Regions from separate parts of the Streptomyces sp. NBC_01474 genome, predicted to be linked through region 1. Evidence: riboswitches for the same ligand, from Rfam matches in the RefSeq annotation. Region 1 holds a riboswitch; the other holds the start of a gene.
The links. Region 1 has a riboswitch for ZMP and ZTP ahead of OG758_RS21765 (glycine hydroxymethyltransferase). Riboswitches for the same ligand answer to the same signal wherever they lie in the genome.
Positions count from the first base shown of each region.

Region 2: another riboswitch for ZMP and ZTP. It lies ahead of OG758_RS04955 (bifunctional 5,10-methylenetetrahydrofolate dehydrogenase/5,10-methenyltetrahydrofolate cyclohydrolase); the one in region 1 lies ahead of OG758_RS21765 (glycine hydroxymethyltransferase).

Region 1 is NZ_CP109449.1:4,760,615-4,770,967, reverse strand. Features, by position in the region: gene OG758_RS21795 (ABC transporter substrate-binding protein) at 1-552, shown strand, start outside; gene OG758_RS21790 (carboxymuconolactone decarboxylase family protein) at 613-1,101, opposite strand; gene OG758_RS21785 (carboxymuconolactone decarboxylase family protein) at 1,098-1,622, opposite strand; gene pdxR (MocR-like pyridoxine biosynthesis transcription factor PdxR) at 1,670-3,094, shown strand; gene OG758_RS21775 (hypothetical protein) at 3,147-3,992, opposite strand; gene rocD (ornithine--oxo-acid transaminase) at 4,152-5,378, opposite strand; ZMP/ZTP riboswitch at 5,496-5,582, shown strand; gene OG758_RS21765 (glycine hydroxymethyltransferase) at 5,644-7,092, shown strand; gene OG758_RS21760 (hypothetical protein) at 7,173-7,886, opposite strand; gene OG758_RS21755 (hypothetical protein) at 8,063-8,926, opposite strand; gene OG758_RS21750 (RNA polymerase sigma factor) at 8,919-9,566, opposite strand; gene trpS (tryptophan--tRNA ligase) at 9,773-10,353, shown strand, end outside.
Region 2 is NZ_CP109449.1:1,006,813-1,017,165, reverse strand. Features, by position in the region: gene yczE (membrane protein YczE) at 1-448, opposite strand, end outside; gene yczR (MocR-like transcription factor YczR) at 686-2,164, shown strand; gene OG758_RS04960 (hypothetical protein) at 2,189-2,767, shown strand; gene OG758_RS04955 (bifunctional 5,10-methylenetetrahydrofolate dehydrogenase/5,10-methenyltetrahydrofolate cyclohydrolase) at 2,715-3,593, opposite strand; ZMP/ZTP riboswitch at 3,616-3,706, opposite strand; partial or broken gene OG758_RS04950 (MmyB family transcriptional regulator) at 3,693-3,923, opposite strand; gene OG758_RS04945 (NAD(P)H-dependent oxidoreductase) at 3,933-4,388, shown strand; gene OG758_RS04940 (DUF1731 domain-containing protein) at 4,476-5,453, shown strand; gene OG758_RS04935 (SDR family NAD(P)-dependent oxidoreductase) at 5,487-6,194, opposite strand; gene OG758_RS04930 (GlxA family transcriptional regulator) at 6,402-7,367, opposite strand; gene OG758_RS04925 (saccharopine dehydrogenase family protein) at 7,478-8,554, shown strand; gene OG758_RS04920 (cytochrome P450) at 8,737-9,288, shown strand; gene OG758_RS04915 (cytochrome P450) at 9,330-10,353, opposite strand, start outside.

The sequences.
Region 1 (10,353 bases):
CATCCGGACGTCACCGACTGGAAGAACCTCAACAAGTACGCGTCCCAGCTGCGGACCGCGGAGAGCGGCGGCAAGGGCCAGCTCCTCGACGGCTCCCCGTCGTACGTCACCAACGACAAGGCGCTGGTCGACAACCTGAAGCTGAAGTACCAGGTCGTGTTCTCCGGTTCCGAGGCGGCTCAGATCACCCAGATCAGGCAGTTCGCCAAGGCCAAGAAGCCGTTCCTGACGTACTGGTACCAGCCGCAGTGGCTGTTCAAGAAGGTGCCGATGACGGAGGTGAAGCTGCCGGCCTACAAGGACGGCTGCGACGCCGACCCGAAGAAGGTGGCCTGCGCCTATCCGAAGACGCCGCTCCAGAAGTACCTCAACGCGGACTTCTCGAAGAACGGCGGCAAGGCGGCGGCCTTCCTGAAGAACTTCAATTGGACCACCGAGGACCAGAACGAGGTCTCCCTGCTCATCGCCGACCAGAAGCTGTCGCCGGACGAGGCGGCGAAGAAGTGGATCGACGAACACGAGTCGACGTGGCGGTCCTGGCTGCCGAAGTAGCCGTACGGCTCCTCCCCGCGCGCGTGCCGGGCGCCTTTCCTGACGGGGGCACCCGGCACGTCACCACTGCGGTCCGCCCGGCGCGATCCGGCGGCTCACCATGAGCCGGTTCCAACTGTTGATGACGGTGATCACGCCGAGGAGATGGGCGAGCTCGTCCTCACCGAAGTGCTTGGCCGCCGCCTCGTACGTCTCGTCCGGCACGAAGCCGTCGGTGAGGACCGTGACGGCCTCGGTGAGTGCGAGCGCGGCCCGCTCGCGCTCGGTGAACTGCTCGGGGACCTCTGCCCACGCGTTGAGCAGCGCGATCCTTTCCCAAGCCCTCGACTTCGCTCGAGCAGGGGATACCCCGACGGCACTCTCACCGTTCTTCTCGACGGCGAGGCCCACGTGCATGTCCAGGCAGAACGCGCACTCGTTGATCTGCGACGCCCGGATCATCACCAGCTCGGCGAGAACCGGGTCGCCGAGCCCCTTCTTCGCGGCGGCGCCGAGCGCGATCATCGCGTCGCGCACACCGGCGTCCAGGTGCGTCGTACGGGCTGTCACTTGAAGTCGCCCGCGGTGTAGTGGCCGGGGACCATCCGCGTCGACACACCGAACCGGTTCCACGCGTTGATCACCGTGATCGCGGCGATCAGCTGCGTCAGCTCCTTCTCATCGTACAGCTTCGCCGCCTTCTCGTACGTCTCGTCCGGCACGAACCCGTCCGTGAGCACGGTGATCGCCTCGGTCAGCTCGATCGCCGCGATCTCCCTGGGCGTGTAGAAGTGCTGCGACTCCTCCCACGCGCCGAGCTGGATGATCCGCTCCACGCTCTCGCCCGCGGCGAGCGCGTCCTTGGAGTGCATGTCGAGGCAGAACGCGCAGTGGTTGAGCTGCGAAGCGCGGATCTTGACCAGCTCCAGCGTCACCGGATCGACGCCCTTACGGGCCTCCGCGTCGAGCCTGATCATGGCCTTGTAGACCTCCGGAGCGTGCTTGGCCCAGGCCAGCCGGGGCGCATGCTCGTGGACGTACTCCTTGGTGGTCCGGCCGGTGCTGTCGGTGGTGTTCTCGTTCGTCGTCATGACATCGACCCTACGAGCGGAGTAGCCCACAGGTATGGTCCATTTCCATGGTGAAACCCTGGGCCACTTCGCCCTCCGGACAGGCACTCGGTATCGATCTGCACGTCGAGCCGACCGGCTCCGGCCTGCGCAAAGGCCTCACCGACGCGCTCCGTGACGCCGTACGCGGCGGACGTCTCGCCCCTGGCGTACGCCTCCCCTCATCCCGCACACTCGCCGCCGATCTGGGCATCGCCCGCAACACGGTCGCCGACGCCTACGCAGACCTCGTCGCCGAGGGCTGGCTCACCGCGCGCCAGGGCTCGGGGACGCGCGTCGCGGAGCGGCCGGTCGAGGCACCCCGGCCGGCCTCGACCCGCGGGCGGCGCGCCCCGGCCGGCCTCCGCCACGACCTGCACCCCGGCACCCCCGACCTCTCCTCGTTCCCACGCGCCGAATGGCTCAAGGCCTCACGCCGTGCCCTCAACGCCGCCCCGAACGACGCCCTCGGCTACGGCGATGCCCGCGGTCGCGTCGAACTGCGCACCGCACTCGCCGGCTACCTCGCCCGCGCCCGAGGTGTCCACGCAGACCCGGACCGCATCGTCATCTGCTCCGGCTTCGTCCACGGCCTGATTCTGCTCGGCGAGGTGCTGCGCAACAGGGGCGTGCGCGACGTCGCCGTGGAGACGTACGGGCTCGACGTCCACTGGGACGTCCTGACACGGTCGGGCCTGCGCACCCACCCCCTTCCCCTCGATCAACTCGGCACCCGCACCGACGAATTGGCGACCGGCGAACCGGCTGTGGGCGCCGCCCTCCTGACCCCCGCCCACCAGTTCCCGATGGGCGGGGCCCTGCACCCCGACCGCCGCGCCGCCGTCGTCGACTGGGCCCGCCGCACCGGCGGACTGATCCTGGAGGACGACTACGACGGCGAGTTCCGCTACGACCGCCAGCCCGTCGGCGCCCTCCAGGGACTCGACCCCGACCGCGTCGTCTACTTCGGCACGGCCAGCAAATCGCTCGCACCCGGCCTGCGCCTCGGCTGGCTGGTGCTGCCGCCCTCCGTCATCGGGGAGGTGATCGAGGCGAAGGGCGTCGCCGACTGGTCGTGCGGCGTCCTCGACCAGCTGACCCTCGCGGAGTTCATCGACTCGGGCGCCTACGACCGCCATGTCCGCGGCGCCCGCCTGCGCTACCGCCGGCGCCGCGATCAGCTGGTCGCCGCCGTTGCCGAACGCGCCCCCGACGTGCGCGCCACCGGGATCGCCGCCGGCCTGCACGCCGTCCTCCAACTCCCGCCCGGCACCGAACAGTCCGTGGTCCGCGCCGCCGCCTGGCAGCGCCTGGGAGTCTCCGGCCTCTCCAGCTTCCGCCATGACGAAGCCACCACCGAACCACCGCTGGACGCCCTGGTGGTCGGCTACGGAACCCCACCGGATCACGCCTGGACCAGCGCGCTGGAGGCCTTGTGCCGGGCGCTGCCGTAGGGGACCGGCATCGGGCGGCAGGCGTCTCGGGTCGGGTCGGCCCGGGTTCGGGTCAGACCCGGGCCGGTGTGGACGCGTCCTCCACCGGCGCCTCCCCGAAGCGCGCCAGCGCCAACGCCCCCGCCACGGCCACCACGAAGCCGAGAGCCGCCAGCCAGCCCAGCCCCTCGCGCGTGCGGTCCCCGAGCCAGATCACCCCGACCAGCGCCGGCCCCACCGTCTCGCCCACGACCATCCCCGCAGTGGCCGTAGTCACCGACCCCTTCTGCAACGCCGAGGTCAGCAGCAGAAACGCCGCACCCCCACCGAGCAGCAGTGCATACGTCGCCGGATTGCTCAGCAGCGCGCCGGGCGACACGTCGTCGATGAGCCGTACCGACACCTCCACCACCCCGAACCCGAAACCCGAGCCGAGCCCCAGCGCGAGCGCCCGGCCCCGCCCCGGCAGCCGCCCGGCCACCGCCCCGATCAACAGCACCCCGAGCGCCGTCCCCAGCATCGCGTACCGCAGCGCGTCCGAGCCGGCCTGCGCTCCCTCCGCCCCCGACGCCAGCCCCAACATCGCGAGCCCCGCCACCACCACCCCGACAGCGCCCCACTCGACGCCGCTCAGCCGTACGTCCAGCAGCCGCGTGGAGACCACCGCCGTCACCGCCAGGCTCGCGGCGAGCGCGGCCCCGACGGCGTAGATCGGAATGGATCGCAGCGCCACGACCTGCAACACGAACCCGAGCAGGTCGAGCCCCAGCCCGGCGACATAACGCCACTGCTGCAGCGCCCGCAGCAACAGCGCGGCGTCGACACCGGACCCCGACCCCGGCTCCGCGGCCCGCGCGGCCATCGCCTGCAACACGGAAGCCGTACCGAAACAGGCCGCCGCCCCGAGCGCGCAAAGCATTCCAAGAAGCACAAAGCGACTGTAGAGGGTGTGCCTACGCCGACCGGCCCGTGAGCGATTCCTGCTCCGGTGGCTCCGTGAGCGGCTCCCCGTCCGGTGGTGCTCCCGTGAGTGGCCGGACCACGAGTCGGCCGCCCGTGCGCCGGAGGCGCACCGCCGTCAGACCGCCAGGACCGCCCGGAGCTGGTCGAGCCCCCAGTCCAGGTCCTCCTTACTGATCATCAGAGGGGGAGCGATCCTGATCGTGCTGCCGTGGGTGTCCTTGACCAGGACGCCCTTGGCCATCAACTTCTCCGAGATCTCTCTTCCCGTCCCGTACGACGGATCGATGTCGACCCCCGCCCACAGCCCGCGTCCCCGCACCTGCGTCACCTTGCCCGTGCCCGTCAGCAGCCCGAGCTCCGCGTGGAGATGCTCGCCCAGCTCGGCCGCCCGCTGCTGGAACTCCCCGGTGCGCAGCATCGCGATGACCTCGAGCGCCACCGCACACGCCAGCGGATTCCCGCCGAACGTCGATCCGTGCTCGCCCGGCTTGAACACCCCGAGCACCTCGCGGCTGGACACCACCGCCGACACCGGCACGACCCCACCGCCGAGCGCCTTGCCCAGCACGTACATGTCAGGCACCACGCCCTCGTGCTCACAGGCGAACGTCCGCCCCGTCCGCCCGAGCCCCGACTGGATCTCGTCCGCGATGAACAGCACGTTCCGCTCGCGGGTCAACTCCCTTACCGCCGGAAGATATCCGGCCGGCGGTACGAGGACACCGGCCTCGCCCTGGATCGGTTCGAGCAGCACCGCGACGGTGTTCTCGGTGACAGCGCCGCGCAGCGCCGTCAGATCGCCGTACGGCACGATCTCGAACCCCGGCGTGTAAGGACCGAAGTCCGCGCGCGCCTCATGGTCCGTGGAGAAGCTGACGATCGTCGTGGTGCGTCCGTGGAAGTTGTTGCCCGCCACGACGATCTTCGCTCTGCCGTCGAGCACCCCCTTGACCTGGTACCCCCACTTCCTCGCCGTCTTTACGGCGGTCTCGACCGCCTCCGCCCCTGTGTTCATCGGCAGCACCATGTCCATGCCGCACAGCTCCGCGAGCTGGGTGCAGAATGCGGAGAACCGATCGTGATAAAAGGCGCGGGACGTCAGCGTCACCCGCTCCAGCTGCGCCTTGGCGGCCTCGATGAGCCGCTGGTTCCCATGGCCGAAGTTGAGCGCTGAGTAGCCTGCGAGCATGTCGAGGTACCGGCGCCCTTCGACATCCGTCATCCACGCGCCCTCCGCCGTGGCGACCACGACGGGCAGCGGATGGTAGTTGTGCGCACTGTGCGCTTCGGACGCGGTGATGAAGGCTTCCGTTGCGGCATTCGGAGGAGTCACAGCAGTCACGGGATCTCCGTTCTTACAGCTCTGATGGCGCGAAGACGTGGGCTTGTGGCCTCTTCCTATCGTCGCTCGCATCGTGGACCTGGAAACCTCGTCCTGCGGCGCGCCCGGTAGTGTGGCCCGCAGGGCCGTGACTGGCGCGCTGGGATGGGACCGACCATCGGGGAGCGGCCTGTGAACTGTGTGCCGTGCGCCTGGGCCGACCCGTGAACCTCCTGCTCTCGACCTCGCTCGAGCAGGGGAGGTCCCATCCGTCCGGAGGTCAGTCATGTCAGAGCCCACCCTCTCCACCGAATCCGTAGCGTTCCGCAGCGCCCTCGACGTGATCCGGGCTGTCGAGCCCCGCGTGGCCGACGCCATCGGCCAGGAGATCGCCGACCAGCGCGAGATGCTCAAGCTGATCGCCAGCGAGAACTACGCGTCCCCGGCCACCCTCCTCGCGATGGGTAACTGGTTCAGCGACAAGTACGCCGAGGGCACCGTCGGCCGCCGCTTCTACGCCGGCTGCCGCAACGTCGACACCGTCGAGGCCCTCGCCGCCGAACACGCCCGCGAGCTCTTCGGCGCCCGCCACGCCTATGTACAGCCGCACTCCGGTATCGACGCCAACCTCGTCGCCTTCTGGGCCGTCCTCGCCCAGCGCGTCGAGGCACCCGCCCTGGAGCTGGCCGGCGTCCGCAACGTGAACGACCTCTCCGACGCCGACTGGGCCGAGCTCCGTCAGGCCTTCGGCAACCAGCGCATGCTCGGCATGTCCCTGGACGCCGGCGGCCACCTCACCCACGGCTTCCGCCCGAACATCTCCGGCAAGATGTTCGACCAGCGCAGCTACGGCACCGATCCGCAGACCGGCCTCGTCGACTACGAAGCCCTGCGCGCCATGGCCCGCGACTTCAAGCCGCTGATCATCGTGGCCGGCTACTCCGCGTACCCCCGCCTGGTGAACTTCCGCATCATGCGCGAGATCGCCGACGAGGTCGGGGCGACCCTCATGGTCGACATGGCGCACTTCGCGGGCCTGGTCGCCGGCAAGGTCCTCACCGGCGACTTCGACCCGGTGCCGCACGCCCAGATCGTCACCACCACGACGCACAAGTCGCTGCGCGGCCCGCGCGGCGGCATGGTGCTCTGCGACGACTCGCTCGCCGACCAGGTCGACCGCGGCTGCCCGATGGTCCTCGGCGGTCCGCTGCCGCACGTCATGGCCGCCAAGGCCGTCGCCCTGGCAGAGGCCCGCCGTCCCGAGTTCCGCGACTACGCCCAGTCCGTCGTCGACAACGCCCGTGCCCTCGCCGAGGGCCTGACCCGCCGTGGCGCCACCCTCGTCACGGGCGGCACGGACAACCACCTCAACCTGATCGATGTCGCCACCTCCTACGAGCTCACCGGCCGCCAGGCCGAGAACGCGCTCCTCGACTCCGGCATCGTCACCAACCGCAACTCCATCCCCTCCGACCCGAACGGCGCCTGGTACACGTCCGGCATTCGTATCGGCACCCCTGCCCTGACCACCCGTGGCCTGGGCACCGCGGAGATGGACGAGGTCGCCGGCCTCATCGACCGCGTGCTCACCGCCGCCGAAGCGGGCACCACCAGCAAGGGCGCGCCCTCCAAGGCGCAGCACGTCCTGGACGAGAAGATCTCCGACGAGGTCTCCGCGCGAGCGTCCGACCTGCTGAGCGGCTTCCCGCTCTACCCGGAGATCGACCTCACCTGATCGCTTGACCGGCCCGTCACCGGCCGCACCGACGGGCCGGTCAGTGCGCTCCCCCAGCCGTGAGAGCTGGAGAGCGACCCTCAGGAATCGATCAGCTGCTGCCGTGGTCCCGCATCGGGCGGGGTCCCGCCCGATGCGTGACGACCCGGCAGCCTGTCGGCCAAGGGCCGCAGCACCAGAGCCAGCGCGGCACCCGCCACCAGACCCGGTATCGCCCACCACCAGTCCACCCCGCCGTGAGACCCGACTGCCGAGGCCCGAGCGCCTTCGGAAGGCCCGGCATCGCGACCGTCGGCTGCCGGAGCTGGAGCTCCACCGAGGGCTTCCTTGGACCGGTCCGGCGACTGCCAGGGCACCGGGAAGATCGGACTCCCGCCCTTTTCGGACCGCGCGCCCATGACTCCGAGGTCCTTCAGCAGCGCGCGCAGCTCCGCCGGCTTGCGCGCCTTGTGCCAGTACCCGTTGTAGGAGTCCGGCACGTGCGTCGCTGTGTGTATCCAGACGTCCTTCGTGCCCGGCGAGTCCGGATAGACCCGGTCGACCCGCCACGGCAGCACGTCGTGCACCAGCCATGTGACATTGAGCTGACGCCCCGCGCCTATTCCCAGGCCGGGCGGCTCCTCCCGGCGCCCCTGGTCCGGCTCGCCGAGGAGACTCTCCAGCGGCCCGTACTTCTTGTCACTGAAGTAGAGCGACGCGCTCTGGCCGCTCTCGGGCGACACCACCAGAACGCTCGTCGGTCCGCCCGCCGACGCCCCTGACGCGCTCAGCAGCATCGAGGCGAGTGCTGCCATCAGTGCCACCGCCAGTGCGGCCGCCCTTCGTACTGTTCGCATCCGTTCCCCCAGCTGCTCCCGGCACGGCCCGCCCGTGTCGATTCACTTCTGGTACACCGCTCGACCCGACCGGGTTCCCAACTTCGGTGTGCGAGTTCTCGGTTGATCGAGTTCGCCGGCCCGGCCGACGGACATCAGCGGAGGGAGTCCGGCTTACGTACCGACCGTGCGATCTCCATCGCCCGTTCCCGGGAACCGACTCCCTCCAGGCGGAGCGTCATCTCCTGTCGACGGGTCCACAGGAGCGTCGGGCCCGCAGTGCGCTCAGAGCGGGTCCACCGGTCGCCGTCGCCGTCGAGCATCCAGAAGCTGAGCAGATGCGGCTGGGCGAACCACAGCCCCGTACCCCGGCCGAGATCGACCCAGTGCGGCTGCACGCGCACCGATTTCATGTACCCGATGTCGAGCTGCGCCGGATACTCGTCGAGTCGGATCGTGTGCCCGTCATCCCGCCAGCACAGTGTGATCAAGAAGCGCGACTTCGGTTCCCGTGTCACCGTCACGGCGTCCGGCATTCCCAGCTCGCCCGGCACCAGCGGTTCGAATCCGGCGTCTCGTCGGGCCTCACCCAGCGACAGCGACGTGCCGCACCCGGGGACGTGCACACCAGGCGACGGCAGGGCCGAGGGGTCGTACCGGACCTCCACCCCGCCGAAGCCGAACCACTCGGTGACCGCGGCCCGCACCGGAGGCGTGAGCACGAGCACGGTCAGCACTCCGCACAGCCCCGCCGTGAGCATCCGCCACCGCCTCCGTATCCAGCGACGCACGCGCCGCATCCGGACAGAGTCCGCCGTCGGCTCGGCCACCGGCGCCGGAACCGATTCGGCGAGTATCTGTGCCAGTACCCGCTCGGCCATCGACTCGCCGCCGGGGCCCAGACCGTCCAGGGACCTGCCCAGCGCCCGCAGCTCAGCCGGCAGCCCACGGTCCGCGCGGGGCCCGTGCTCCTTGCCGGGGCGCCGGCTCCCGTCGTCCTCGTGACGCGGTTCACTCATGCTCATCACCTCCCTCCCGCGGGTCCAGCTCTGCCGGAAGAATCCGCTTCAGCTTCCGCAGGGCGCGATTGAGCCTCGACTTCACGGTGCCGCGCGGCCAGCCGAGCGCCTCGGCCGTCTCCGCCTCGTCCATCTCGAGCAGATACCGGTACGTGACGACCAGCCGATGCTCCTCGCCCAGCTCCTCGAGCGCGGCGAGCAACGCCGTCCGCCGCTCGTCGTGGACGGCCGCGACCGCCGGATCCGTGGTCTCGGGTATCAGCGGCTCGGCCTCTGTCAACGTCGCTTCCCGCCCCACGACCGAGCGCTGTCGCACCGCCGAGCGCACTGTGTTCCTCGTCTCATTGGCGACGATCGCGAGCAGCCACGGCTTGAACGACGAGTCGTCCCGAAACTTTCCCAGGGCGCAGTACGCCTTGAAAAAGGCCTGCTGCACCACGTCCTCCGCGTCCGCTCCTGCCCCGAGGGCCCGGGCCGCCCGCAGCGCCAGCCCAGTGAAGGCGCGCACCAACACCGCGTACGCCTCCACATCTCCGGCGCGCACGCGAGCGATCACCGCACGCTCGTCGTCGACGACGCGGCCCCCCTCCAGGACCTCCCCCTGTGTCCTCACATCGTTGATACACCGCACCCCTCGCATCGGTTCCCACCCGTCGCACAGGTTTTCCGAACTCGTTCCGTGAGGCAGGTCCGAAGCCAGGTCCCGTGGCCGGGTTCCGTGGCCGGGTTCCGGCGACACGCCGGACGGGGTGCGCGACAGCGCTCCGTACACGGTTTCAGCACTTGTCGTGCACCCGTCGCCCACCTGTTTCCAACCAATGAGAGACACCTGAGAGAATGAGGAGCATGGCCTCTGATCGTCCCCGCGTGCTCTCCGGAATCCAGCCCACCGCAGGCTCGTTCCACCTCGGCAACTACCTCGGCGCGGTCCGCCAGTGGGTGGCGCTGCAGGAGTCTCACGACGCGTTCTACATGGTTGTGGACCTGCACGCGATCACCGTGCCGCAGGACCCCAAGGAGCTCCGGGCCAACACCCGGCTCGCCGCCGCGCAGCTCCTCGCCGCCGGGCTGGACCCGGACCGCTGCACGCTGTTCGTGCAGAGCCACGTCCCCGAGCACGCACAGCTCGGCTGGGTCATGAACTGTCTGACGGGCTTCGGCGAGGCCTCACGCATGACGCAGTTCAAGGACAAGTCCGCCAAGCAGGGTGCCGACCGCGCGACTGTCGGCCTCTTCACGTACCCGATCCTCCAGGTCGCGGACATCCTGCTCTACCAGGCCGACCAGGTGCCCGTGGGAGAGGACCAGCGCCAGCACATCGAGCTGACGCGCGACCTCGCCGAGCGCTTCAACGGCCGCTTCGGCGAGACCTTCACGGTCCCGGCGCCGTACATCCTCAAGGAAACGGCGAAGATCTACGACCTCCA
Region 2 (10,353 bases), 3.8 Mb from region 1:
CGGAGACCTCGATGAACGTACGGACGAGGCGGATGGAACGTCCCGTCAGAGCGGACGCACCGGTCATCAGCCCGTCCCGGGGCCCCGGCCCGAACCGTGCGCCTACATAGACGGCGACGGACAGCGCATTGGCGAATATCCCGGCGAGGAGGAGCCCGACGCGCTCGGGAAGTGCCAGGCCCTCGGGGACGAGCGTGAGCCCGAGGTCGGACGAGAAGGCGATGACGACGATGTTCGCGGCGGTCCCGAACGTCGGCCGCTGCCGCAGAGGGATCCACAGCAGCAGCACGGACACACCCACGACCGCGGTGAGTGTGCCGAAGCTCAGCGAAGTGTGCTTCTCCAGACCCTCGTTGAGAACGCTCCAGGGGCTCAGGCCCAGCGCGGCGCGGACCATGACGGCCATGCTGAATCCGTACAGGGCGAGGCCGATGAACAGCTGGGGCATGCGGCGGAGCGGGCGTTCGCCGAAGCGTACGTAGGTGAGTGGGGGAGCGGGGCGGTTGCGGCCGATCCCTTCGTCGCCCGGCGCCGCCTGTCCGGAGCGGGCCGTCGTGTCCGTGTCCTGCCGCATATGTGCCTGCCTCCACCGTGCTTGTCGTGGGCCTTCAAGGCCATTGCGGCAACTCTGTAGAGTGATTGGCCCGGATGACATGGCCAATCTCGGGAGAATGGTTTGACTGACGTGAACGCCTTCCTGCCGGTGGACAGGGTGGGCCGCGCGGACCGGACCCTGGGGAGCCGTCAGCTCGCCGCGATGCTGCCCGACGCCGCCGGCACGAGACCCGCCTACCGCCACCTCGCGCAGGCGATCAGCACGCTCATCCTGGACGGACGCATCGCCCTGCACGTCAGACTCCCCGCCGAGCGCGAACTGGCCGCCGCCCTCGACACCAGCAGAACCACCGTCACCGCCGTGTACGACCTGCTGCGCGAGAGCGGATACGCACACAGCCGCCAGGGATCGGGCACGTGGACCGCCCTGCCCGAAGGCCGCACCCTCAGTGGCATCACCCGCCTCCTCGGCCCCCAGGACACCGCGATCGACCTTGCCAGAGCGTCCCCCGGGCTCCCACAACAGGCACTCGTCGACGCCCTCGTACACATCACCCCGCAACTCGCCGAGCAGGCACACACCCCCGGCTACCACCCCTACGGCCTGCCCGACCTGCGCGCCGCCATCGCCGAGCGCTACACCCGACGGGGCCTCGCCACCCTGCCGGAACAGATCCTGGTGACATCCGGCGCACAGCACGCGCTGACCCTCGTCCTGGGACTGCTGAGCAGCCCCGGCGACCGGGTCATGGTCGAGAACCCGTCCTACCCGAACGCCCTTGAGGCACTGCGTCGAGCCCGGCTGCGTACCGTGTCCGTCCCCGTGACCGACACCGGCTGGGACATCGAGATCACCGAATCGACTCTCCGCCAGGTCGTGCCCCAACTTGTCTACCTGATACCCGACTTCCACAACCCGACCGGCTGCCTCATGCCCGAACACGAGCGGGTACGCGTCCTGCGTGCGGCGGAGCGGTCCGGTACCTGGCTGGTCATCGACGAGACGCTGGCCGACCTCGCGCTCGACGTCCCCCCGCCGCCTCCCTTCGCCTCCCACGCCGCGAAGGGTGGCACCGGCCGGGTCATCAGCATCGGCTCGATGAGCAAGACCCACTGGGGCGGCCTGCGCATCGGCTGGCTGCGCGCGCCCGCACGGCTAGTCACCGAACTCGCGGGCCAGCGCGTGGCCACCGACATGGGCGGATCGGTCGTCGACCAACTCCTGGCACTCGCCCTCCTGGACCGAGCCGACGGGATTCTGCTGCCCCGACTCGAGCAACTACGGTTGCAGCGCGCCGCGTTGGTCGCCGCACTGACGGAACACATGCCGCAATGGTCCTGGCAACTGCCGCCCGGTGGCTTGTCGTTGTGGGTCGACCTGGGTGAACCGGTGGCCTCCGCGCTGTCCGAACGAGCCCTCGACAACGGCGTCCGGATCGAGAGCGGCGCCTGCTTCGCCACCGACCCCGGCATCTTCGAGCAGCGGATGCGCATCCCGTACACGACCCCGGCGGACACCCTGCGCGAAGCCGTCCACCGCATGGCGACCGCGCTCGCCGCCGGCCTTCCTGCGGCGTGCGCCGCGCGACGGCCGCACTGGGTCGCCTGAGCATCGGAGGGCGAGGGAGATCGCGTGATGGTGTACGGAGGCGAGCGTCCTGGGACCGGTCCGCTCTTTCGCCTCGCAGGGCGTGGGTCCCACTACCCGGGCCGCCCCGTCGAGGATCTGTGGATCGCCCTCGACAGAGATGCGGGCGGCGGCTGGTGGTTCGACGGGTACTTCTTCGGGCGCCTGCCACTGGGTCAAGGCGCGCCGCGGGCCGCCGAGTTCGCCCGGTGGCTCCTCGCGGCGCCGCCTACGGGCCCGTACGAGTGGGAGTTCACGCTGATCGACCGTGAACCGCAGGCCGGATCCCCGTGGATCGCCGCCGGCACGCTGCTGACCGTCGAGTTCCTCCTGGGGCGCGAGGAAGCCGACGGTCCCGAGTATCTCCAGATGCTGCCGTCGGGGGAGACGGCCGTGCGGCACCTCGGCTTCGAGGTGTGCGCACCGCTGGAGTGCGAGCCGCTGCCGCGCACCGCCCTCGAGGTGGCGGCCGCCGGACTCCTCGACGCCGCCACCGACCAGGGATCCCGGATGCTCGATCGGCGCGGTCCTGTCAGACGAGTGCGCGATCTAGGTCCGCGCCGAGCTGGTGGTACGCCGCGGTGACGGTCTGGGCCAGGAGGACGGCGATGGTCATGGGGCCCACCCCGCCGGGGACGGGAGTGATCAGGCGGGCCCGCTCGGCCGCGGTGTCGAAGTCGACGTCGCCGACGTTGCCCGCGTTGTAGCCCGCGTCGATGACGACCGCGCCGGGCTTGATGTCCTCGCCGCGGATGAGCCGGGGCCGTCCCACGGCCGCCACCACGATGTCCGCCTCCCTCACGTACGCGCTCAGGTCGGCCGTGCGGGAGTGGCAGTACGTCACCGTGGCGTCCCGGGCGAGCAGAAGCATCCCGGCCGGCTTGCCGAGGATCGCGCTCCGGCCCACGACGACGGCATGCCGCCCCGCGACATCGACGTCGTACTCGTCGAGGAGCCGCATGATTCCGCCCGGTGTGCAGGAGACGAATCCGGGCAGCCCGAAGGCCATCGCGCCGAACGAGGTCATGGTGACGCCGTCGACGTCCTTCTCCGGTGCGATGGCCTCGAACGCCGCGCGTTCGTCGATGTGCGGGCCCACGGGGTGCTGGAGCAGGATGCCGTGCACCGACGCGTCCTGCGACAGCTCGCGGAGGGCGGCGACCAGCTCCGCGGTCGTCGTTCCGGCGGGGAGCTGGACGCGCCGCGACTCGATGCCGGCCTTGGCGCAGCGGGCCTGCTTCATACGGACGTAGGTGACGGAGGCGGGATCCTCGCCCACCAGTACGGTCGCGAGGCAGGGCGCCGAGCCCGTACGCCTCACCAGCTCCGCCGCTCTGCCCGCGGACTCCTCGACGAGGCGCCGGGCCGTACCGGTGCCGTCCATGAGGTGGGCTGTCTGTGTCGGGGACATGGTCGCCTCCCAGGCGTCATTGACCATTCGCCCAGGCGCACGGCATACGTCGACCCTTTGGTCAGGCCGCTCCCCGGTGGTTCTCCACCTCAGCGCCAGTCACGGCCTGTCCGCCACTGTAACGGTTTCGGTCAGCCATGTGAGAGCCGTGGCCTCCGCGCTACCCTCCTCGGTGCTGAAGACGTGCACGACCGGGCCCGTCTCGCCGGGCGCGGCCGGTACGTGCAGTGTCTCGAAGTCCAGGGTGAGCAGCCCGGCCACCGGGCGCCTCAGGCGCGTGCGCCCCGCCGCGCGCATCACGACCTCGCCGCTGTCCCGGATACGCCTGAACTCCGCACTGTGAGCGGTGTCAAGGGATGGATCGACCGGGTCTTCACGAGCGGCTTCGCGTACGGCACCGCGGTCCCGCCGCCGTACGGCGAAAGCTCCCTGACGGGCAGGCTGGCGCTCGTGTCGGTGACCGTCGGCGCGCGCGAGTCGGCGATCTCCGATCGAGGCATCCACGGAAGTCTCGAGGACGTCCTGCACCCCATGCGGCACGGCCTGTTCTGGTTCACGGGCATGAACCCGCTGGAGCCGTTCGCGGTGTACAGCTCGAACGAGCTCCCAGACGACCGCTTCGTCAGGGCGCGGACGGAGTTCGCCCGACGGCTCGGCACTCTTCACGGCCACGCCGGTCCCCTTCCGGTCGCTCGCGGGCGGGGGCTACGACCACGACATGCGGCTCCTGCCTGGGGTGGAGACGCCGGGCACGAGGGGACTCGACTCGACCTGCACGTCAGCGACCGGGTCTGAGGGCCATCTTGCCCAGCTACCCCTCTCCCTATTTGAACGCGTTCAAATATCTGCGGTAAGGTGGTGCCGACACGATGAGGGGGCTCCATGAAGATCGTGACACCCGGCGGCACCGGACAGGTAGGGACGATCCTGAAGCGTGAACTGGCCGAAGCGGGACACGAAGTAGTGGTCCTCACGCGGCGGCCGGTGCGCGACGGGGAGACGCGCTGGGACGGCGAGACCCTGGGCCCTTGGGCCGACGTCGTCGACGGCAGCGACGTCGTGATCAACCTCGCCGGACGCGGCGTCAGTTGCCGTTACACCCCCGCCAACCTCCGGGCCATGATGGACTCGCGCGTGCGGTCCGCCGAGATCGTCGGCGAGGCCATCGCCGCCGCCGCGCGACCTCCGAGGGTATGGCTGCAGATGAGTACGGCGACCATCTACGCCCACGGCTTCGCCGCGCCGAACGACGAGGCGACCGGCCTGCTCGGCGGCTACGAGGCCGGCGTCCCGGGCTACTGGGGCTACAGCGTCGAGATCGCCAAGGCGTGGGAGCGGGCGCAGGAGCAGGCGGACACCCCGCACACCCGCAAGGTCGCCCTGCGCTCCGCGATGGTGATGAGCCCCGATCGCGGCGGCGTCTTCGACATCCTCCTTCGTCTGGCCAGGCTCGGCCTCGGCGGTCCGGTCGCGGGCGGCGGCCAGTACGTGTCCTGGATCTACGACCGTGACTTCGCCCGAGCGGTCCGGTTCCTGATCGAACGCGACGACCTGGACGGGCCCGTGAACCTCGCCGCCCCAGAGCCACTGCCGCAGCGTGACTTCATGCGTGCGCTTCGTACGGCATGGGGCGTTCCGGTGGGCCTGCCCGCGACGAAGTGGATGGCCGAACTCGGCGCGTTCGCACTCCGCTCGGACACCGAACTCCTTCTGAAGAGCCGCCGCGTAGTCCCGGGCCGGCTGCTCGACGCGGGCTTCTCCTTCGACCACGCCGCCTGGCCCGATGCCGCCGCCAACCTCGCGCGACGTGTACGCGGGGGACGTGACGTCACGCGGGACATGGCGGACGGGCTGGTGTGAGGCGGGGGCGCCTCCGTCGGGCGGCCTGCGTCGTCACCAGGGGAGCGGCCCCTCCGCGGCGACGTACGCGCCGGTCGGGCCGTCGGGTCCCAGCTGAGCCATGCGCACGATGATCTCGGCGCCCTCCTCGACGGTCTGGATGCCGGTGTGGGCGTTCAGGTCCGTCGCGGTGTAACCGGGCTCGACCGCGTTGATCCGCATGCCGGGGAACGCCTTCGCGTACTGCACGGTGATCATGTTCACCGCCGTCTTCGACGCCGGGTAGGCGACTCCGGGGTACGCGTGGGTCGGCGTACCCGCGTCGGTGACCCGGGCCAGCGAGGCCAGGCCGCTGCTCAGGTTGACCACGACCGGTGCGTCGGACTTCTGCAGCAGGGGCAGGAACGCGTGGGTGACACGTACGACGCCGAAGACGTTCGTCTCGAAGGTCGACCGCATCTCGTCGGCGGTCACGTCCGCGGCGCCGATCACGCCGCCGTCGGGGGTCCGGCCCTCGATGCCGGCGTTGTTGATCAGCACGTCAAGGCCGCCGTCGGCCTCGATCGCCTTGGCGGCGGCTGCGACGGACGCGTCGTCCGTGACGTCGAGCTGGACCCAGAGTGAGCCGAGCTGCTCGGCGGCGCGGCGACCGCGCTCGGGGTCGCGGCTGCCCACGTAGACGGTGTGGCCTGCGGCGACGAGCCGACGGGCGGTCTCGAATCCGAGACCCTTGTTCGCTCCGGTGATGAGTGTTTTCGTCATGACACCAGCGTGCGGCGGAGCGGCGCGGTCAGCCAGGCGTCCCGTCTTCCTGGGACCGGCAGTACCAGGCAGGTGGCGGGCGCGGCCCCAGGTGTGCTTCCAAGCGTCGTCCCGAGACTCGTCCCGTCGAGTGTCACCTCGACCTCAGCTTTAGGGTGAGGGTTCGGTGATCTTGTGAGGTACGCGGCGTGCGGGGAGCGGCGCGTGTCACCGGCCGCCGAACGTCCTGCGGTAGGCCTCGGGCGGCAGGCCGGTGACGCGGGTGAAGTGTCGCCGTAGCGTGGCGGAGGTCCCCATGCCGGTCCGTGCCGCGATCCGCTCGACGGTGTCGTCGCCCGACTCCAGCAGCTCCTGCGCCTCCCGCACGCGCTGGCTCAGCAGCCATCTCAAGGGTGCCGTCCCGGTGACGGCATGGAAGTGCCGCACCAGGTTGCGGCTGCTCATGCCCGCCTGCCGGGCCATGTCCTCGACGGTGAGCGGCTGGTCGATCCGCGCCAGCACCCAGGGGAGCAGATCGGCGAGCGGATGGTCGCGCCCGTGCGTCACCGGCGCCGGGATGAACTGCGCCTGGCCGCCGTCCCGATGGGGCGGGGTCACGAGGTGTCGCGCGAGGGCGTTGGCCACCGTCGCCCCGTGGTCCGTGCGGACGATGTGCAGGCACAGGTCCATCCCGGCGGCCTTCCCCGCGGACGTGAGGACGCTGCCCTCGTCGGTGAACAGCACCTCGGCGTCGACCCTGACGCGCGGGTACCGTTCCGCGAGCCTCGCCGTGTGCGCCCAGTGAGTGGTGGCGCGGCGTCCGTCGAGGAGTCCCGCCGCGGCCAGGACGAAGGCGCCGGTGCACAGCGAGGCGATCCGGGCGCCGGCGGCGTGGGCGGTGCGGAGGGCGTCGCGCAGCTCCTGCGGAGGCTCCTGCTCGACGTCGCGCCACGCCGGGACGATCACCGTCCGCGCATCGGCGACGGCCTCGAGTCCGTGGGTGGTGTCCGCCCGCAGCCAGTCGCCGACGCGGGACCCGGCGGGTCCGCATGTGGTGAACGAGTACCAGGGCGCGGCCAGGTCGGAGTGGTCGGAGCCGAAGACTTCGAACGCCCCCGCGGCCTCGAAGAGCATCGTGCCCTCGGGGAGTGCCATCGCCACGGAATGCGCAGCGGAATGTGCAACGGGATGCATGTCTGAAACTGTACGCCCCCTGTCATTCCTGCCACTGGCTGGGCGGGCTCGGTGCCGGGATCATTGCAGCCGAACCGCACGCCACCGCCCCTCGGACACTGGAGTCAACGATGAGCAACACCCTCTCGGGACCCACCGCGTACACCACGGCCGGGTCGCTCGCCGGCCGGCCGGTCGTCGTCTTCGGCGCCTACGGACACACCGGCCGCTTCGTCGTGGCGGAGCTCCTGAGACGGGGCGCCACTCCGGTGCTCGTCGGGCGGGACGCGGGCAAACTCGACGCGGTGCGCGATCTCGCTCCCGGCGCGCCCGTCCGTCAGGCGTTCCCCGACGACGCGGCCTCCCTCGACCGGGCCCTCGAAGGCGCGGCGGCGGTCATCAACTGCGCCGGACCGTTCCTCGACACGGCCCGCCCCGTCGTGGACGCGGCGCTCCGCGCGGGCATTGCCTACCTGGACGTCGGTGCCGAACAGGCCGTCACCGCCGCCTTGTTCGAGACGTACGGCGAACGCGCCAAGGAGGCGGGCATCGCCGTCGTTCCGTCCCTGGCGTTCTACGGCGGGCTGGGTGACCTCCTCGCCACCGTGGCCCTCGGCGACTGGCCGGACGCGGACGAGATCACCCTCGCGTACGGCCTCGACAGCTGGCACCCGACGCAGGGCACCCGCCGGACCGGAGAGAGCAACGCCGGACGCCATCTCACCTACACCGCAGGCAAGTTGAGCCCCTTCTCCTATGCGCAGGAAGTCTCCCCGTGGAACTTCCCGGAGCCGCTCGGCAAGCAGGACACGGTCGTGTTCGCGACGGCCGACCAGGTCACGCTCCCGCGCCACGTACGCACCCCCGAGGTGCGCGCGGTGATGAACCTCGCGCCGCTGCGCGACATCCGCGCGGAGGACACCCCCGGACCCGTACCCGCCGACGCCGAAGGCCGTTCCGCGCAGTCCTTCCTCGTGGAGGCTGTTGTGACCCGCGGCCACGAGACGCGCCGCGCGGTGGCGGGAGGCCGTGACATCTACGCCGTCACGGCGCCGCTCGTCGTGGAGGCCCTCGCGCGCCTTCTTCGAGGTGACCGGCCGGTGACGGGCGTGGTGGCGGTCGGAGAGGCGTTCGACGCCGAGAGCTTCCTGCGCGCACTCACCCCCGACCACCTGACGCGTCTCGAGCTGCCTGCCGGGGCGAGCTGAGCATGGTGTCTCGCACGGAGCGGTGGATGGGGAGGGGGAGTGGCGTGAGTCGCCTGCGGGCAGTGGATCCGGTCTGCCGTACGCGCCAACTCGGCTGCATGCAGGCCGCTGCTGACGGGCCGTCGAGCGGTTGACTTTCGGCCAGTGTGCTTGTCGCCGCCCGGGACGAGGAAGGCCATCGGATGACCGAACAGGAGCTGATAGACACGCTCCTGCTCGTCCTCGTCGCGGGCCACGAGACCACGGTCAACCTCATCGGCAACGCCGTTCACGCCCTGCTCACGCACCCGGAGCAGCTCGAACTGGTCCGTGCGGGCGAGCTCTCCTGGAACGACGTGATCGAGGAGACCCTCCGCTGGGCCCCCGGCGTCGCCAACCTTCCGCTCCGCTTCGCCGTTGAAGACATCGAGATCCCGGGCGGCCCCACCATCCGCAAGGGCGAGGCGATCCTGCCGTCGTTCGCGGCCACCGGGCGCGATCCGCAGCAACACGGGGACACCGCCGAGCAGTATGAAGCACGACGCCCGAGCGCCGAACACCTCAGCTTCGGGCACGGAGTCCACCGCTGCCTGGGCGCACCCCTGGCCCGTATGGAAGCCGCGGTCGCCCTCCCGGCGCTCTTCGACCGCTTCCCCGACATGGAACTCGCCCTGCTCGCAGCGTCGTTGGCACCGGCAGGCGGCTTCATCGTCGGAGGCCTGAAGGCGATTCCCATGAGGCTGACGAAGGGCTGACCCAGGATCGGGGCACGCGCGGCGGCCGGAGCTCCACAGGCTCAGCCGGCCACCGCGCGCACCGGGACCGAAGACCAGCCGCGCAGCGTGTTGTGCACGAACGGGGTCTGCGGACCGGCGGGTTCCAGGTGTTCGACGCGGCGGACCAGTGCGGTGAGGAGGACCTCCGTCTCCAGCCGCGAGATCGGCTGGCCCACGCATTGGTGGATCCCCATTCCGAAAGCCAGATGACCACTTGCCGCCCGCGTGACCCGGAACGCGTCGGCATCAGGCCCCCATTGCCGCGGGTCGCGGTTGGCCGCGCCGACGAACAGCAGGACCTTCTCCCCGGCCCGTACCGGGACCCCGCCCGGCCGGGTGTCGCGCGCGGCCGTCCGGTAGAAGGACTGGAAGGGCGATTCGTGGCGGAACGACTCGTCCACGGCGAACCGGATGTTCCCCGGATCTTCGCGCAGCAGGGCCCACTGCCCGGGGTCGTGGGCCAGGGCGCGCAGCAGGTTGCCGATGGCGATCACCGTGGTGTCCAGACCGGCCGACAGCATCGCCCGCACCAGGAGCGTCGCCTGCTCGTCGCTCAGGCGGCCCGTCTCGGCATGCTCCCAGATACGCGCGCCGAGTCCGTCGTCGGACAGGGACTCGCGGGCACAGTTGCGCATCACCCACGCGTGGGTCCCCTCACCGGCGGCGAAGTAGCCGCGGTGGAGTTCGTTGTCCGGGCCGAACGCGCTGAAGTTCATCGCGCCGTGCGCCAGGAGGTTCTCGCTGCGACCGGCCCGGGGGATGCCGACGGCGTCACCGAAGACCCGTAGCGGGAAGACCTCGGCGACGTCGGTGACAGCGTCGAAGCGGCCGCGGGCGACGACCGCGTCGGCCAACTCCTCCGCGAACGCCTCGAATCCGGGACGCAGGGCCCGTACCGAGCGGGGCGAGACGACGTCCGCCATCGCGTCGCGCATCACGGTGTGGTCCGGAGGGTCGGTCTCCAGGATGCCGGGGGTACGCCAGGCCTTCTCGCGCCGCAGGTCGCGGGGGCCGACGCCGGCACCGGACAGGAACAGCGCGTGG